Regions from separate parts of the Mesorhizobium sp. L-2-11 genome, predicted to be linked through region 2. Evidence: predicted binding sites of a transcription regulator. Region 2 holds the regulator's gene; each other region holds the start of a gene.
The links. The regulator PhoB, encoded in region 2, activates phosphate uptake and scavenging genes when phosphate is short. The targets are predictions, from matches to a motif close to TGTCATNNANCTGTCAT.

Region 1: phnF (phosphonate metabolism transcriptional regulator PhnF) is a predicted target of PhoB. The motif match lies at 2,601-2,617, and genes of this name have one in related genera.
Region 3: pstS (phosphate ABC transporter substrate-binding protein PstS) is a predicted target of PhoB. The motif match lies at 3,806-3,822, and genes of this name have one in related genera.

The regions. Positions count from the first base shown of each region.
Region 1 covers NZ_AP023257.1:1,513,615-1,519,827, forward strand. Annotated here, with positions in the region: gene JG739_RS07300 (alpha-D-ribose 1-methylphosphonate 5-phosphate C-P-lyase PhnJ) at 1-333, opposite strand, end outside; gene JG739_RS07305 (carbon-phosphorus lyase complex subunit PhnI) at 330-1,442, opposite strand; gene phnH (phosphonate C-P lyase system protein PhnH) at 1,444-2,055, opposite strand; gene phnG (phosphonate C-P lyase system protein PhnG) at 2,055-2,519, opposite strand; gene phnF (phosphonate metabolism transcriptional regulator PhnF) at 2,643-3,395, shown strand; gene JG739_RS07325 (zinc-binding alcohol dehydrogenase family protein) at 3,642-4,658, opposite strand; gene JG739_RS07330 (ABC transporter permease) at 4,724-5,689, opposite strand; gene JG739_RS07335 (sugar ABC transporter ATP-binding protein) at 5,686-6,213, opposite strand, start outside.
Region 2 covers NZ_AP023257.1:1,247,097-1,253,309, reverse strand. Annotated here, with positions in the region: gene JG739_RS06020 (ROK family protein) at 243-1,490, shown strand; gene phoB (phosphate regulon transcriptional regulator PhoB) at 1,710-2,399, opposite strand; gene phoU (phosphate signaling complex protein PhoU) at 2,416-3,123, opposite strand; gene pstB (phosphate ABC transporter ATP-binding protein PstB) at 3,160-3,975, opposite strand; gene pstA (phosphate ABC transporter permease PstA) at 3,988-5,601, opposite strand; gene pstC (phosphate ABC transporter permease subunit PstC) at 5,594-6,213, opposite strand, start outside.
Region 3 covers NZ_AP023257.1:2,692,584-2,698,796, reverse strand. Annotated here, with positions in the region: partial or broken gene JG739_RS12885 (pseudouridine synthase) at 1-521, shown strand, start outside; gene JG739_RS12880 (Na/Pi cotransporter family protein) at 785-2,515, opposite strand; gene pstS (phosphate ABC transporter substrate-binding protein PstS) at 2,603-3,688, opposite strand; gene JG739_RS12870 (2OG-Fe(II) oxygenase) at 4,114-4,854, opposite strand; gene JG739_RS12865 (hypothetical protein) at 4,847-5,095, shown strand; gene JG739_RS12860 (NfeD family protein) at 5,098-6,213, shown strand, end outside.

The sequences.
Region 1 (6,213 bases), 270 kb from region 2:
GCGGGTCTGGATGAGAGTCGCCTTGGCCGTCTCGGTGGTGACGGCGACATTGGCGACTTTCTTGAAGAAGGCGCGGATCGAGACCGCATTGGTGGTGTCGTCGGCGCCCTGGTCGATGACCTTCAGCACATCGTCGGGGCCGATGATCGAAGCCGTTACCTGGACGCCGCCGGTGCCCCAGCCATAGGGCATCGGCATCTCGCGCGAGGCGAACGGCACCTGGTAGCCGGGAATGGCGATGCCCTTGAGGATTGCGCGGCGGATCATCCGCTTGGTCTGCTCGTCGAGATAGGCGAAGTTGTAGGTGGCGATGTCGGTCGGTTGCGCGCTCATTCCGCTGCCTCCCTTTTTTCTTCGGCCTTGCTTGCGTGTTCGCGGGCGTCGTGCTCGGCGCGCATGCGACGCACCAGATCGAGCTCGGCCTGGAAGTCGACATAGTGCGGCAGCTTCAGGTGCTCGACGAAGCCGGTCGCCTGGACATTGTCGGAATGCGAGATGACGAATTCTTCGTCCTGGGCTGCGGCGACGACATCTTCGCCGAATTCGGTTGCACGAAGCGCGCGGTCGCACAGCGCCATGGCCATCGCCTTGCGCTCGCTCTGGCCGAAGACGAGGCCGTAGCCGCGGGTGAATTGCGGCGGCGCCTTGGCCGAGCCCTTGAACTGGTTGACCATCTGGCACTCGGTGACGCGCACAGAACCGAGTGGTACGGCGAATGGCAGCTCCGGCACGTCGAGTTCCAGCTCGACCTCGCCGATGCGAACCTCGCCGACGAACGGATGGTTGCGGGCATAGCCGCGCTGGGTGGAATAGCCGAGCGCCAGCAGAAAACCCTCGTCGCCGCGTGACAGCGCCTGCAGGCGGATGTCGCGCGCCATCGGAAATTCCAGCGGCTCGCGGGTGATGTCGCCGGGGACGTGGTCCTGCGGCATGTCGCCATCGGGTTCGATCAGGCCTTCGCGGGCGAGGATGGCGGAGACGCGCGGCATGGCTTCCGCCTCGCTGGCGCGCTGCTGTGGCTCGGCGACCTCGCCGCCGGCGGCAAGCTCGGGGTCGAGCAACCTATGCGTGTAGTCGAAGGTCGGGCCGAGCAGCTGGCCGCCGGGCAGATCCTTGTAGGTCGCCGACACGCGCCGCTCGACCAGCATCGCGCCGGTGTCGATCGCCCTGGTGTAGCCGAAGCGCGGCAGCGTGGTGCGATAGGCGCGGACCAGGAAGATCGCCTCGATCATGTCGCCGCGCGCCTGAACGATCGCCAGCGCCGCCAATTCGCGGTCGTAGAGCGAACCTTCGCTCATCACCCGGTCGACGCCGAGCGCCAGCTGCTCGACGATCTGGTCGAGGCGAAGCGCCGGCACCGAACGGTCGCCGCGGCGGCGGTCGGCGAGCAGGGCATGGGCGTTGGCAATGGCCGCCTCGCCGCCTTTTACCGCGACATACATATCACGCCTCCATCGTCTTGATGCGCGTCGTGCGCGGCAGGCAGGCAACGCCGTCCGGGGTGGCGAGGATGATGTCGACACCACGGGGAAAACGCTGATTGTTCTGCTTCCATTGTTCAACGAAGTGGCGCGGCATCTGCGCCGGCGCGATTGTTGCGGTTGTTTCGATGCCGGGACCTTCGAGCAGCAGCGGGGCGCCTGAGACGAGATCGCTCACCTGCAGGATCAGCGTCGTCGAGCGGTCGGGATAGTCCTGGGTGCCTTGCGAAAAGCCGTCGAGCGCCATCATCTCGGCCGGCGTGGCGATCAGCGCGAAATGCGCGTCGGCCGGCGTGTTGGCCAGTGGCGCGCCGGTGTGGAAACCAAGCCAGGATTTTATCGCTGCCGGGGCCTGCAAAACGAGGTCGAGCCAGAGCGGCGTGTCGTTGTCGCACAGCGCCAGCGCGATGGCACCGGCGGTGGCCGACAGCGGCGCCGGCGGGCGGGCAAACACCGGCAGAGGTTTTAAGGTGCCCGGCCGCGCCATTGCGTCCATCACGGCGCGGAACACCGTCTGGGCGTTGAACACCGGATCGACAAAGCCGCCCTCGATCGCCTGGGTTGCGATGTCCATCAGTCTTCTCCGCGCACCATGGTGAAGAAATCGACCTTCGTTGCCGCCGTCTCGGCTCGCCGCCGCTCGCGTGCGCTGGCCAGTGCGGCTTGCAGCGGCGCAATGAGTTTGGTCTCGACCTCGTTGCGGCGGGTGGGATCCTGCCAGAGCGCGTCGGCGATCGCCGCCAGTTTTGCTTTCTGCTTGTCACGGCCCAGCGCGTAGCAATGGCCGACTTCTCCCGAGGCAAGCCGCACCGTCGCGCGGGTGATCGTCGCCTCGCCGACGTTGAATGGCGCGCCGCCGCCGCCGATGCGGCCACGCACGGTGACCAGGCCGGTTTCGGGACCGCGCAGGAGTTCTGCTTCCGAAGGCAGGCCGGCTTGGTTCCAGAGGCGGACGATATCGTCGCCGGTCGATTGCGCCAGCGTCGCCATGACCGCCTTGCGCTCAAGCTGCTGATCGCGCGCTTCCTGTCCTCGCATGGTTAACATTCCCTTGCATCGAAAATTTGTCTATTGATATAGACAATTATACAAATTATATCTATTTTCTAAGGCCTGTCCATGACGGATGGATGACAGCGGCGAAAAGATCGGGGCAAAGAGATGATCGGTCAGCAGATGGCCAACAGCCTGGAGCGGCGCAGCGGCGTCTCGCTGTGGCGGCAGATCGCCGACCAGATCCTGCATTCGATCGCCGTCGGCGACTTCGCCGAGAATGCTGCAATGCCACCGGAAGTTGTATTAGCCGAGCGCTATGGCGTCAACCGCCATACGGTGCGCAGCGCCATCGCCGCACTGGTGCAGGATGGCGTGCTCAGGGCCGAACAGGGGCGCGGCACTTTTGTGCTGTCGCGCAAGCGGCTGTCCTATCCGATCGGCGCCCGCACCCGGTTTTCGGAGGGCTTGCAAGGGCAAGCGTCGGAGCGCCGCAGCGTGCTACTCGAATCGGCGGTCGAGCCGGCCAGCCGGCGCGTCGCCGAAGGCCTAGGTCTTGCCAAAGGTTCGAATGTCATACGCCTTGAGACACGCGGCGAAGCCGATGGGCAGCCGGTCTCGCGTGCCACCGGCTGGTTCGATGCGGGCCGCTTCGCCGGCATCGATGCCGCCATGGCCGAAACCGGATCGGTGACCGCCTCGTTCCAGCGTTTCGGCATCGGTGACTATCTCAGGCAATCGACGGTGCTGTCGGCCCGCCACGCGGACGCCGCCGACCTGGCCGATCTCGATCTGCAGCCCGGTGCCATCGTGCTGGTCACGGTCGCCGTCAATGTCACGCCGGACGGCCAGCCGATCCAGTTTGCCGAAACGCGGTTCCCGGCCGAGCGCGTCGAGCTCAGACTATCGGCAAAAGAGTAGCTTTCTGACGTCGTCATCCTTGGGCGAAGCAGGAGCGCAGCTCCGTCGCGGAGACCCAAGGATCCATGCCGTAACATTGGTTGATGAGTGAAGCGAAGCAGAATTCTGCACCGTCGCGATACTTCAAGGTCACGGCATGGATACTATGGTCTGCGCCGCGTCGCTTCGCTCCTTGCTTCGCCATAGGATGACGAAGCCAAAGTTCGCACCTATCGACCGCCGAATTTTCGTGTCAGAACCGGCATCCTATCCGACCTGGATGACAGCTTTGATCAGGCCGGATTTCTCATGCGCCCAGCGGGCGAGGTCGCGCGGCGTGCCGCCAAGCGTCGTGCGATGGGTGACGAGCTTTGCCAGCGGCACAGCACCATCGCGGATCGAGGCGGCGACATGGTCGAAGTCGGCGCGCAGCGCGTTGCGGCTGCCGATCAGCGTCATTTCACGCTTGTGGAATTCGGGATCGGAAAAGGCGATGTCGTCCTTGACGACGCTGACCAGGACCAGCGTCCCGCCATGCGCGACATGGGCGAAGGCTGACTGGACCGACTGGGTGTTGCCGGTGGCATCGAAAATCACGTCAAAACCTTCGCCGTTGGTCGCCTCCCGCACCAGATCGGTCGCAGACTGCCGCGAACCGTCGAGGATGGCGAAGCCGAGTTCGCTTGCGGCGAAGCCTAGCCTCTCGGCGCTCATGTCGAGCAGCGTCACGTCGAGACCGGCGATTCGGGCAAACAGCGCCGTGCCGAGGCCGATCGGCCCGGCGCCGATGACCAGCGTGCGCGCGCCGGGATCTGTTGGCGAGCGTCGCACGGCATGCGCCCCGATCGCCAAAAATTCGACGGCGGCGGCGTCGGCCAGCGACAGGCCGTTGGCCGGATAAAGATTTTGCGCCGGCACCAGGACCCGTTCGCACATGGCGCCGTCGCGGTGGACGCCGAGCACTTCGATCCTGACGCAGCAATTCGGCTTGCCTTGACGGCAGGCGATGCATTCGCCGCAAGCGAGGTAGGGGTTGATGATCACCGGCTCGCCCACCGCCAGATCGACGCCTTCGCCGGCCTCGATCACGGTTCCCGACGCTTCATGGCCCATGATGCGCGGATAGGCGAGAAACGGATGCTTGCCCTCGAAGATGTGATAGTCGGTGCCGCAGATGCCGACATGACTGACCGCGACCAGCGCCCAGCCCGGCGGTGGTGTGCTCGGCGCCTTGCGGTCTTCCACAACAAGATCGCCGGGCGAACGGCAGATGACGGCTTTCATGCTTTGATCCAGTCGGTTGATGGCGCCGCCGGCCCGATCGCCGGGCCGGCGGTTGTTAAGATGGTCTATTTGCCGCGGCGGCGCAGGCCGTCGAAATAGACGATGACGATGATCAGCACGCCGGTAATGATGCGCTGCCAGAAGGCATTGACGTTCAAGAGATTGGCGCCGTTGTTGATGGTGGCGAGGATGAAGGCGCCGAGCAGCGGTCCGTGCACCGAGCCGACGGCGCCGAACAGCGAGGTGCCGCCGATCACCGACGAGGCGATCGCCTGCAACTCCCAGCCCTCGGCCTGTGTCGGATTGCCGATGCCGATGCGTGAGGCAAGCAGCACGCCGCCAAAAGCCGCACAGAGGCCCGACAGCGTATAGGCCATGTAGATGGTGCGCTGGACGTTGACGCCGGACAGTCGCGATGCCTCGGCGTTGGAGCCGACCGAGAACAGATACCGGCCCCAGCGGCTGTGATGCAGGAAGATGTAGGCGGGGATGCCAACCAGGATCACCATCCAGAACAGATTGGGGACGCCGAGGAACGAGCTGCGCGAAAACAGCTGGAAGGCGTCGTTGTTGATCGAGATCGAGTTGCCGTTGGTCATCAGAAGGCCGATGCCGCGCAGCGAGGTCAGTGTCGCCAGCGTGATGATGAATGGCGGCAGGCCCATTTTTACGATGCCGAAGCCGTGGAACAGGCCGATGGCGACGCCGACCAGCAAGGTGATCAGGATGGCGAGGAAGACCGGCACGCCGGCATTGATCAGCATCGCTGCGATGACGGTGGCAAAGCCGACCACGGCGCCGACGGAAAGGTCGATGCCGCCGGTGATGATGACGAAGGTCTGGCCGACCGCCAGGATGGCGATCATCGAACCTTGCCGCAACAGGTTGGAGATGTTGTTGGCGGAGGCGAAGCTCGGCGTCGCCACCGACAGGATGACCCACAACAGCACCAGCAGCGCCAGCAGCGTCAGCCCGAACAGGGCATTGTAGTTGCGCTTCGGTTTTTCGGCAGCAATTGCCTCGGTGCTCATATCTGTCCTCCCGGTTTTTCCTGTTTCTCGGCCAGCGCCTGGGTGAGGATCTCCTCATGGTCGGCAGTGTGGAAACCATGCGTGGCCACCAGCTTGCCGCGCCGGAACACATGCAGCGTGTCGGCCAGTTCATAGACCTCGGGCAGATAGGACGAGATCAGGATGATGCCGGCGCCCTTGGACAGCAGTTCGCCGAACAGGCGGTAGATCTCGGCCTTGGTGCCGACATCGACGCCAACTGTCGGCTCGTCGAAGATGAACAGTTTGGCGCCGTGCGCCAGCCACTTGCCGATGACGATCTTCTGCTGGTTGCCGCCGGACAGGCTGGAGGCGAGCGCGTGGCGCGTCGGCGTCTTGATCCTGAGATTGGCGATCTGGCGATCCGCCTCGGTCTTCTCCTGTGCGCTGGAGATCAGCAGATTACTGGAGATGCGCTTGTAGATCGGCAGATTGAGATTGAGGCCGACCGGCAAATTGAGGCACAGGCCCTGGTCGCGGCGGCTTTCCGGCGCCAGCGCCATGCC
Region 2 (6,213 bases):
CGGCGCGACCAACTGGCCCGAAGGCCGGCACAAAGGCTCGTATTTTTTCGAGCCTCGAAAAAATACTGGTCCAACGCCGAAGCACTGTCAACACCGATTCTGATGGGTCTTGATGTCCTGTTGGCTTTTTTTCGAGGCTCGGAATAAACAATGACAGCCCCTTCTGCTTCTGCCAGTATTTGTCGGACATTACCGACGGCTTCCGATTCAAGAGCGGCCGCGGCAATGAGGAGGAACAAAAAATGTCGGTTGGAATCCGTCATGACGATTTGCGCCGGCGCAACCGGGCGATGGTGATTTCGGCGGTGCGCCGCGCAGGCCAGCCGTCGCGGACCGAGATCGCCGCAATCACCGGCCTCAGCCATTCGACCATATCGGCGATCTCTTCCGACCTGATCCAGGAAGGCATATTGGCCGAGAGCAAGGCGAGCGAGACGGTTTCGCTGAAACGCGGCCGGCCGCAGGTCGGCCTCAGCCTCAATCCGCAAGCCGCTGCGGTGTTGACAGTTGTGTTGTCGCTGAATTTCCTGTCGGTCGCCGTCATCGATTATGCCGGAAAAGTGGTCGCCGAGGAACAACGCCGGCTGGACACGCTGACCATGTCGCGTGACGCGCTGATCGGCGAATGTATCGCCATCGTCCGGCGCCGGCTCGAAGATCCCGACCTCGACGTCCAAAGCGTCGCCCGCATCGCGCTGGCGATCCAGGGCATCACCGATTCCCATGCGCGCGCCATGTTGTGGTCGCCGATCACGCCGCAGACGAACATCGCCTTCGCCGACATTCTGGAACGCGAGTTCGGCATCCCGGCCATCATGGAGAACGACTGCAACATGATGGCCGTAGCGCTGCGCTGGCGCCACCCGGATCGCTACCGTGACGATTTCATCGCCATCCTGCTCTCGCACGGCATCGGTATGGGGCTGGTGCTGAAGGGCGAGTTGTTCACCGGCACCCACTCCTCAGGCGGCGAATTCGGCCACATGATCCATCGGCCGGGCGGCGCGCTTTGCCGCTGCGGGCGGCGCGGCTGCGTCGAGGCTTATGCCGGCAATTACGCCATCTGGCGCAACGCAAGGCAATTGAGCGAGGACGCCGAGCCGGTCGCCGATATCAGCGACGCCGAGATGCGGGCCCTGGCGGCCCGGGCGCGCGAGACGGACGGACCGGAGCGCGAAGCCTACCGCAAGGCCGGCGAAGCGCTCGGCTTCGGGCTCGGCAGCCTGTTCGCGCTGATCGATCCGGCGCCGGTGGCCATGGTCGGCGCCAGCGCTGCCGCCTTCGACCTGATCGAGCCGGCGCTGCGCGAGGCCATTGCTCAGACCGCCGGCGGCCAGCATTCGGGTTCGATTTCCTTCGACACCGAGCCCAACGAGCTGCCGCTGATCCGCGAAGGCTGCGCCATGCGGGCGCTGAGCTTCGTCGACCAGGAGATTTTCGCGCCCGGCGCACAAGGGAAGTCCGGCACGATCAGGAGAGACGTGGCTTGAATTGACCCGAAAGAGTACCGGAGTATCCACCGTTGGTTCCTTGGACCATCGCAGACATTCGGGATTGGCCGAAATCCTCCCAACTTCGTCATCCCAGGGCGAAGCAGGGCTTGCTCGGCCCAAGGATGACGAAGCGATGGGCGTTTCAGCTAATCGCGAAGGCCTGCGATCCGCCAACGCAAGTACGCCCGACCTGTCAGAACTTCCGCGCCGAGGAACCTAGTCTTCCCTGATCGCATAGCCTGCGCCGCGGATGGTGCGGATGACGTCGGGCATGCGACCATTGTTGACCGCCTTGCGCAACCGGCCGACATGGACGTCCACCGTGCGCTCGTCGATGTAGATCGTCTCGCCCCAGACATTGTCGAGCAACTGACTGCGCGAAAAAACCCGGCCCGGATGCCGCATCATGAATTCGAGCAGCCGGAATTCGGTCGGCCCGAGCCGGATCTCGCTCTTCTTGCGATAGACCCTGTGCGATTCGCGATCGAGCATGATGTCGCCGACCTTGAGCACGCTGGACAGCACTTCCGGCTTGGCGCGGCGCAGCAGCGCCTTGACCCTGGCCATGAATTCCGGTGTCGAGAACGGCTTGACCAGATAATCGTCGGCTCCGGTCGAAAGGCCGCGCACCCGGTCGCTCTCCTCGCCGCGCGCGGTCAGCATGATGATCGGCAGCCGCTCGGTTTCGGGACGCACCCGAAGGCGCCGGCAAAGCTCGATGCCGGAAACCGCCGGCACCATCCAGTCGAGCACCAAAAGATCGGGCACGTTTTCCTGCAGCCGGATTTCGGCCTCGTCGCCGCGCGTCACCACCTCGACCTGATAGCCTTCGGATTCAAGATTGTAACGGAGGAGGACGCCCAGCGGCTCTTCATCCTCCACCACCATGATGCGCGGCGCGATCATCGGCCGGTCACTCCTGTCATGTCGCCGGCGCCGACATCGTCGTTTCGTCGAGCTTCGGGCGATCCGCCGGCAATTGCTGCCCGGTCACGACAAAGTAGGCGTTTTCGGCGATGTTGGTGACATGATCGCCGATACGCTCGAGATTCTTGGCGCAGAACAGAAGGTGCGTGCAGGCGGTGATGTTGCGCGGATCCTCCATCATGTAGGTCAGGAGCTCGCGGAAAACCGCCGTGTATTTCACGTCGATCTTCTGGTCGTCGGCGCGCAGTTCCTTCAACGCGCCGGCATCGCGCGCCACATAGTGCTCGACCACGCCGCGGAGCTGCACAAGAACCAGATCCGCCATCGCGTCGATACCGTGCGACAGATTCCGCGGCGTCGCGCTCTGCCCGACTGCGCTGACCCGCTTGGCTATATTCTTGGCCAGATCGCCGATGCGCTCGAGATCGCCGGCCATGCGGATTGCGCCAACCACGGCGCGCAGATCCTGCGCCATCGGCTGCCGCTTGGCGATAAGCGTGATGGCGCTGTCGTCGAGCTCGCGCTGCCGCGCATCCATGATGGCGTCGTCCGAGACGACGCGCTGCGCCATCGCATTGTCCGACGCGAGCAGCGCGCGGATCGAAGCTGCGACCATTGCGGCGGCGAGCTCGTCCATGTCGCGGATCAGGCGGTCGATATGCTCCAGTTCCTCGTCGAAAGAAGCGACGGTGTGTTCACCCATGGTGCTGTCCTCGTGTTCGAAATTCGCCGGACCCGCTCAGCCGAACCGGCCGGTGATGTAGTCCTGGGTGCGCTTGTCGTCGGGGTTGGTGAACATCTTGTCGGTCGCGCCCTCCTCGACCAGATAGCCGAGATGGAACATCGCCGTGCGTTGCGACACGCGCGCCGCCTGCTGCATCGAATGGGTGACGATGACGATCGTGTAGTTCTCGCGAAGTTCATCGATCAGTTCCTCGACGCGGGCGGTGGCTATCGGATCGAGCGCCGAACAGGGCTCGTCCATCAGGATCACTTCCGGCGACACGGCGATGGCGCGGGCGATGCACAAGCGCTGCTGCTGTCCGCCGGACAGACCGGTACCCGACTCGAGCAGGCGATCCTTGACCTCGTTGAACAGGCCGGCCTTCTTGAGGCTCGATTCGACAATGCCGTCCAACTCGGCCTTGCTCCTGGCCAGGCCGTGAATGCGCGGACCGTAGGCGACGTTTTCATAGATCGACTTCGGAAACGGGTTCGGCTTCTGGAATACCATGCCGACGCGGGCCCGCAGCTCGACGACATCGATCTTCGGGTCGTAGACATCCTCGCCGTCGAGCGTGATTTTGCCGCTCACCCGTGCGATATCGATCGTGTCGTTCATTCGGTTCAGGCACCGCAGGAACGTCGACTTGCCACAGCCCGATGGCCCGATCAACGCCGTCACCTGATGCTCGCGGACATCGAGATCGACGTCGAACAGGGCTCGCTTCTCGCCGTAGTGAACAGAGACCTTTTCGCCCTTCATCTTGATCGAAGGGGCGTTGGTTGCGCTGCTCAGTTTCTGCTCGACGCCGGCTTCCGTCATGAAGTTCATATCCTCTACTCCTTACCAGCGCCGCTCGAAGCGCCTGCGCAGTATCACCGCGATGGCATTCATGATGACCAAAAACACCAGCAAAATCAAAATCGCCGCCGAAGTCTTCTGCTGGAACCCGGCTTCCGGGAAATCCGCCCACATGAATATCTGCACCGGCAGGATCGTCGCGGGATCGGTGAAGCCGCCGGGAATGTCGACGATGAAGGCGACCATGCCGATCATCAGCAACGGCGCGGTTTCGCCCAGCGCATGCGCCATTCCGAGGATGGTGCCGGTCATGATGCCCGGCATCGCCAGCGGCAAGACGTGATGGAATACCGTCTGGACCTTGGACGCTCCGATGCCGAGCGCCGCCTCGCGGATCGACGGCGGCACGGCGCGCAGCGAAGCGCGCGAGGCGATAATGATGATCGGCAGGGTCATCAGCGCCAGCACCATGCCGCCGACCACCGGGGCTGAGCGCGGCATGCCGAAGAAATTCAGGAATACGGCAAGCCCAAGCAGGCCGAAGACGATCGAAGGCACCGCCGCCAGATTGTTGATATTCACTTCGATCATCGTCGTCAGCCGGTTCCTGGGCGCAAATTCCTCAAGATAAATCGCCGCTGAAACGCCGATCGGGAAGGCGATGGCCAGCGTTACGATCATGGTCAGGAACGATCCGACGACCGCGCCCCAGACACCGGCCAGTTCCGGCTCGCGGCTTGCGCCGGTGAAGAAGAAGATCGAGTTGAACCGGCTTTCGATCAGGCCGGCGCTCTTCAGCATGTCGAGCCAGACAATCACCTTGTCCGAAATCTTTCGCGATGCTTCCGGCGTCTCGATGACGCGCAGGAATGCCTGGCCGCTCGCGGCGGGCGCCGTGCTGTCCAGCGCCTCGATCACCGTGCCCTTTGCGATCACTGTACCGTTGGCCGCAGGCGACAGCGCGGTCAGCTTGACCGTGCCGCCATTGAACGCGACCAGCAGCGACGACGCGCCGCTTGTCAGCGTGAGCATGCCGTTTTCCCCCTCGGTCGCACCATGGCCGCGCGCCAGCGCCAGCATGGCATCGTCGCCGAAGGTCAGATCGATGTCGCCGCTGGTTTGCGAAGGCGTGACGCTTGTCGAAATCGCTTCGTCTGAACCGACGTCGGCAAGCAAACCCTTGAGGTAGAGGTCGGCAAAATCGTCAAGTGGAACCGCATAGTCCACCGTTCCTCCGAGCATCCCCGGATCAGCCGCAATATCCTTGCGCAGGAACACGCCTGTGCCGGTGGAAATCAGCCCGCGCAGCAGGCGCTTGTCCTGGCGGCTCGTCACATTAGGAAATTTTGCCGTAAGCGCTTCCTGAGCGATGGCGTCGTAATTCACCTCATCGAGTTTCGCCGGGTCGACCTTGGCCGCCGAAAGATCGATCGGCAGCGTCACATAGTTCTGCCGCAGCGCAGGAATCGCCTGCGTGACGATCGTCGACAGGAGCAGCACAAGGAACAAACCGGCCAACGCGACAGCTGCGGCGCCAAGCCATTTGAACCACGTTTCCGTGCGGTAGCGGCCCTTCAGCCGCGCCTTCGCGGCATCGTCGGTATGAATACTGACCGGCCGTCCGACGGCGCCGAATGACGAGATCGCATCAGTCATATTGCTCTCGGTATTTCTGGACGACGCGCAAAGCGACGATGTTGAGGGTAAGCGTGATGCAGAACAGCACCAGGCCGAGTGCGAAGGCTGCAAGCGTCTTGGCGCTGTCGAACTCCTGATCGCCCACCAGCAGCGTCACGATCTGCACGGTCACGGTGGTGACCGCTTCGAGCGGGTTGGCCGTGAGGTTTGCCGCCAGCCCCGCCGCCATGACGACGATCATTGTTTCGCCAATTGCGCGGCTGACGGCAAGCAGCATCGCCGAAACGATGCCCGGAAGGGCAGCGGGAAGGACCACCTTGCGGATGGTTTCCGACTTGGTCGCGCCAAGGCCGGCTGAACCGTCTCTCAGGGATTGCGGGACGGCGTTGATCACATCGTCGGACAGCGAGGAAACGAAGGGAATGATCATGATACCCATGACCACGCCTGCGGCGAGCGCGGATTCAGACGCGACGTTGAGGCCCAGGCTTTCGCCGATGCCGCGGAAGTAAGGCGCAACCGTCAGCGCGGCGAAGAAGCCGTAGACGACGGTCGGAATGCCGGCGAGGATTTCCAGAACCGGCTTTGCGACCGCGCGGACGCTTTTGGAGGCGTAATCCGAAAGGTAGA
Region 3 (6,213 bases), 1.4 Mb from region 2:
TATCTGATGATCAACAAGCCGCGCGGCCTGGTCACCACCCGCGACGACCCGCAGGACCGCGGCACCGTCTATGACTGCCTGGCAGAACTCGACCTGCCCTTCGTGTCGCCGGTCGGCCGCCTCGACAAGGCCAGCGAGGGCCTGCTCTTGATGACCAATGACACACGCTTCGCCCAGCGCCTGCTCGACCCCGCCTCGCACGTCGCCAAGATCTATCATGTCCAGATCGGCGCCCTGCCCGACGCGGCCATGCTGGCGCGGTTGCGCAGCGGCGCGACGGTCGACGGTGAGCTTTTGACGGCCCGGTCGATCGTCATCTTACGCAGCGGCACCAGCACCGCCTGGCTGGAAATCACCCTCGACGAGGGCCGCAACCGCCACATCCGCCGGCTGCTCGGCGCGCATGGCGTGGACGTGCTTCGCCTGGTGCGGGTGGCGATCGGCCGCTTGCAGCTCGGCGACCTCGCCAAGGGCAAGGCCGCCACCTCACCGCCGAAGAGCTGGCGCTGTTTCAAGGCTGAGCGACGGTGCATCGCTCTCCCTTCTCCCCTTGTGGGAGAAGGTGGATTGGCGCGCAGCGCCAAGACGGAAGAGGGGTGTTGGAAGAAATGAGGCGCTGATGATTCTGTCGCCGTGCGGCAGCTTTCGACTTGGATGCGGGGTGTTAGCAAGCTGGAACACGCCTCATCCGGCCTCGCGGGGCCTGTCCTCGGGCTTGCCGGAGGCAAGACCCGTGGGCGAGGCCACCTTCTCCCACAAGGGGAGAAGGAAGATCGGCGCCCCGCTACTCCGCCGGGACCGGGCTGAGGCCGGGATCGCCCATCGCGTGCGGCCTGGTTTCCTTGCGTGCCGACGCCCGGGCGAGCACGCTTTGCCGGTTGACCGACTTGCGCTCGGCATCGATGCGATGGATCAGGATTTCCGCGCGCTCGATCGACCCGAGCAACGCCAGGATCGTTCCGCGTTCGGCCGCGCCTGCATTGGGTCCGAGCGCCAGCGTGCGGGCACGCAGTTCCTCGACCTCCGGCAGATTGACATGTCCGGCCGGCACCTTCGGGTCGGAGATGCCGTAAGTCGGCAAGATCTGCCGCAGCGAGGCATCGAGCTTGCTCAGCGCGACGTCGACGATGGCCTGCGCCGGACTGCTGAACTTCTCGCGCCTGACGCGGCGCGCCACCTGATGCATCGATTCCGTCAGGGCGGCGGTGAAGTCGGCTTCCTCGATCAGGCTGGCGATCAGGTCGAGCTGGTCGTAGGGCAGGTCTTCCTTCATCAATTCGGCAGTGTAGGCGCGGATGTCGCGGCTGAGGATATCGGTTGCGAGATAGTGCTCGCCCGGATCCGACGGCGCCTTCTTCGACGAGCGGGCGATGTCGAGGAACATGGCGCCGGCTTGCAGATGGCGGGCCGTCTCCTGCTGGACGGCGGGAACGGCCTTGGCAAAATCGCCGGCCAGCTTGCGATCGAGGAATCGCGGCGTCGAGAAATCTTCCGTGTCCTCGGCATCGGTGTGACCGACACGCGACAGGACCCGCTCGAACACCCCGATAAACGGAAACAGCAACAGCGTGTTGAAGACGTTGAAGAAGGTCGAGTAGAGGCCGACCGCGACTGGCACCAGGGGAAAGGTTTCCTTGCCGTCGACGATCACCGGAATGGCGGGATCGCCGCCGAAGAACTGCATGGCCCATTCCAGGACCTGCATGGAGACGAAGAACAGCGGGATGGTGATGCACACGCCGATGATGTTGAACGAGATGTGCGCGTAAGCGGTGCGCTTGGCGTTCTTCGAAAGATTGAGCGAAGCCATCCACGAGGTGATCGTGGTGCCGAGATCGGCGCCGAGCGAGAAGGCGACGGCCGTCGTCCAGTCGAGGATGCCGGCGGCACCAAGGCCCATGACAATGCCGATCGTCGCCGAGGACGAATGGATCATGGCGGTCACGCCGGCGGCGATGAACACGCATTTGAGCAGGTTGAGGTAAGAGTCGGCCGTCAGCGTTTGCAGCAGGGCCATGACTTCGGGCAGGTTGCGCAGCGGGCGCAGGCCGCCAGTCATCAGGTTGAGCCCATAGAAGATCAGCGCGAAGCCCATGCCGGCAAGCGCTATGTTCTTGACCTTCTCACTTTTGGCAAAGCAGTAGATCAGCGAGAACACGCCGGCCAGGATCAGCCCGAGCGGACCGAGCGGCAGGGCGATGAGCCCGTTGCCGAGCGTGGTGCCGATATTGGCGCCCATGATCACGCTGATCGCCGGTCGAAGCGCGATGACGCCGGCATTGACCAGGCCGACGACCATGACGCTCATCGCCGTCGACGACTGGATGACGCCGGTGATCAGCGTTCCTGCCAGCACGCCCTTGATCGGCGTTCCGGCGGCCTTGGCGAGAAAGGCGCGCATCCGGTTGACCGAAAGCGCCTGGATGCCGTTGGCCATGAAGTCGAGGCCGAGCATGAAAATGCCCAACCCGCCGATCACCGGCACGAGGATGTCCTTGAAGATATCGATGTCCATGTCACGCAGTCCCCAACAAGCCGCCATCACGGCGCGATATGACGTTCAGTTCAGGTGCTGCGCGAAGCAGCAGCCTGGTTCTTCCGCTCAGTTTCCGACGGGCTCCTGCCTTGCCCAATATTGCTCGATCCGGGCGACGAGCGCCTTCGGCAGCGGCACGTAGCCGAGCGCAGCGGCGTCATCAGCACCGTGCGCGAAGGCGAGCCGGAAGAGGTCGTGCACGCGGCGATAGCGATGTTCCGAACGGCCCGAGACCTGAACGACCGCGAACACCGCCGTGCTGATCGGATAGGCGGCATCGCCGTCTCGATCGGTCAGCGAAGCGAAGAAGTCGGTCGTTTTCGCCCAGTCGATGGATGTCGCTGCAGCCTGCACGCCCTCCGGCCCCGGCTTGACGAACTTGCCGGACCTGTTCTCGATCAGCGCGTAGGCAAGGCTGGCGCGCTGGGCCTGGCCGGATTCGGCATAGGCGATCGCGCCTTTCGTATCATGCACGGCTTGGATGAGGTTCTGCGTGCCTTCGGCGTCAGTGCCGGGCGGCCACGAGATCAGTGTATTGGCGCCGTACTTGGCCTTCCACTCCCCGCTGACGGCCGACAGATACTCGGTGAAGACAAAGGTCGAGCCGGAACCATCCTTGCGGTGAACGACGCTGATCCTGAGATCGGGCAGCGTCAGGTCCGGATTCACCGCCTTGATCGCAGGATCGGACCATGACTGGATCTTGCCCAGATAGATGTCGGCCAGCAGCGGCCCGGTCAGGCGAAGGCTTCCCGGGCCAACGCCGTCGAGATTGACGACGACGGCGATGGCGCCCATCACGATCGGAAACTGCTGGCGGCCGGCCTTCTTGAGTTCGGCGCCATTGATCGGCGCATCCGTCACGGCAAAGTCGATGTCCGGCTGATCGAGACGCAGGACGCCGGCGAGCGAGCCGACAATTTCATAGTCGACCTGCCAATCGGGCGAGACATAGTCGCCGCCGTCGGCGCGGGTGCTCTCGTAGGCCGTTGCCCATTTGCCGATGATCGGGGCGGCCAGTGTCGATCCGGCGCCGCGGATCGGCTCGGCCTGTGCACCGGCCCCGATCATCAAGCCAACAGCAAGCGTGATGGCGCCGCTTATCTTCGCCGATTTGCGCCGTAGTGACGGAAAGCTTGCTGGAAACATCATGGCGACCCCCGACGCGCGAACAAATAGCTACTTTTCAGTCTTGGCAGATATCAACAGTCATCCGCCCGGCGAAGGAACGCCGGCAGAGAACAACACCGCTCACCGTATGAACCTTGGTTAACGATTGGATGACAAAGATCTTTGTGGGTGAAAGTTTTTATTCGGATTTTTGCGATCGCTTGTCCCGCCGGTCCCTCGGACTCTAATAATTGGGGCTCCGATGCACTAGACTCCAACGTTGCGCCTCGCGCGGCTCACCCTTCTCTCCTTGTGGGAGAAGGTGTCGCCGAAGGCGACGGATGAGGGGTGTTCCAGCTTGGCACCAACCGCGCTCCGTCCAACACCCCTCTTCCGTCTTGGCGCTGCGCGCCAATCCACCTTCTCCCACAAGAAGGGGAGAAGAGAGAAGGAAGTCTACAACACCTTCACTTCGCGTCGTGGAAGATGATGCCGACAGTGTGGCGCAGGCCGGAGCGAATCCGGCTGACGCCGTGCCTGAGATTGACGCGGTAGCTGCCTTTGCTGCCCTGCACCGGACGATTGTGGACCGCGAAGGCGACCGCGTCGCCCTGGCGCAGCGGCACCACCTCGGCGCGGCTCTGCATGCGCGGGCGCTGTTCGGTCAGCACGAACTCGCCGCCGGTGAAATCCTTATCCGGTTCGGACAGCAGGATTGCCACCTGCAGCGGGAAGGCAAAATCGCCGTAGAGATCCTGATGCAGGCAGTTGAAGTCGCCGGCACCGTATTGCAGCAGGAGCGGCGTCGGCCGCGTCTGGCCCTGGTCGTGGCATTGCTTGAGGAACGCGGCGTGTTCGTCCGGGTAGCGCTGCGCGATGCCCATGCGCTCGTTCCAGTCGTTGGCGACGGCTGCCAGGCGCGGATAGAGCGCGGTGCGCAAGCCGCCGATCAGTTCTGGCAAGGGATAGCGGAAGTAGCGGTACTCGCCCTTGCCGAAGCCGTGCCGCGCCATGTGAACATGGCTGCGGAAATGGCTTTCGTCGGGGTAGATCCCGGCGATCTCCCGGCATTCTTGCGGTGTCAGCAGCTTTTCCATCACCGCGCAGCCATAGAAGCTCATCTCCTCGGCCAGTGCCTGCCAATCATATCCGGCGACGCGCGCTTCCGCCGATCGGACCGCTGCTGCTGGAACCGTGTGCATGGTCATGGCTCTGCCTCCTCTGGCTTCATCGGCTTCTGCAATCAGATGGGTGAAGCAGCGCACGCAAACCACCCGTTTCCTGCCAACCGGGTTAGGCACAGGGTTGAAGCTGCCGATCTCCCTTGCGGAGCCCTTGCGGGGGGAGATCGACAGCTTCAACGCCCGGTTGCCCTGGATCAGCTTCACCGCCGCGACGCAGCATGGATTTCGGCAAAATCGAGCCCATATCCCTGATAGGGAGCTTTGAGCGTGAAACTCGCGCGTGTAGCCCTGCTTGCCGCGGCCTTTGTAGCCGCTGTGGCTGTTTGTTCCTCTTCCGCAACCGGAGAGGCGAACGGCCAGGAGAGGACTGCGCTGCGCATCGAGATAGACGGCGCCATCGGTCCGGCGAGCGCCATGCAGTTCGAGGAAGCGCTGGCGGTGGCCGCAGAACGGAACGCCGAGGTTTTCATCCTTCAGATGAACACGCCCGGCGGGTTGGTCACCAGCATGCGCGAGATCATCGCCGACATCCTCGCCTCGCCGGTTCCCGTCATCGGCTATGTCGCGCCCGCCGGCGGGCATGCAGCGAGCGCCGGAACCTACATCCTCTACGCAACCCATGTGGCGGCGATGGCGCCCGGCACCAATCTGGGCGCGGCAACGCCGATCGAGATGGGCGGGCCGCTGCCATCCTTTCCCGGCGACGACAAGAACAATGGCCCGGAAGCCGGCAAGGACCCGAAGAATCCACCGGCGGGCAATGCGATGATCGCCAAGGCGACGAACGACGCGGTTGCCTTGATCCGCAGCCTGGCCGAACTGCGCGGGCGCAATGCCGATTGGGGTGAAAAGGCGGTGCGCGAGGCGGCCAGCCTGTCGGCCAGCGCGGCGCTGCAGGAAAATGTCATCGACTTCGTCGCCCGCGACACGACCGAACTGCTTCAGCTGGCCGACGGCCGGACGGTCGAGATCGCCGGCAGGAAAAAGGTGCTGGCGACCAAAGGGCTGCCGGTTGAAACGCTCGAGCCTGGCTGGCTCATCCGGCTTCTCGCCGTCATCACCGACCCGAACATCGCCGTCATCCTGATGCTGATCGGCGTTTATGGCCTCGTCTTCGAGTTCACCAGCCCGGGCGCTGTCGCGCCAGGCGTGATCGGCACGATCTGTCTGCTGCTCGGGCTCTATGCGCTCAATCTTCTGCCGATCAGCTATGCCGGCCTTGCCTTGATGCTGCTTGGCATCATCTTCCTCGTCGTCGAGGTCTTTAATCCCACAGTGGTGCTTGGGCTAGGAGGCGTGGCTGCGTTTCTGCTGGGCGCTGCCATGCTGCTCAGGATCGAAGGTCCCGGCTTCGAATTGTCGTGGGCCGTCATCGGCACCGCC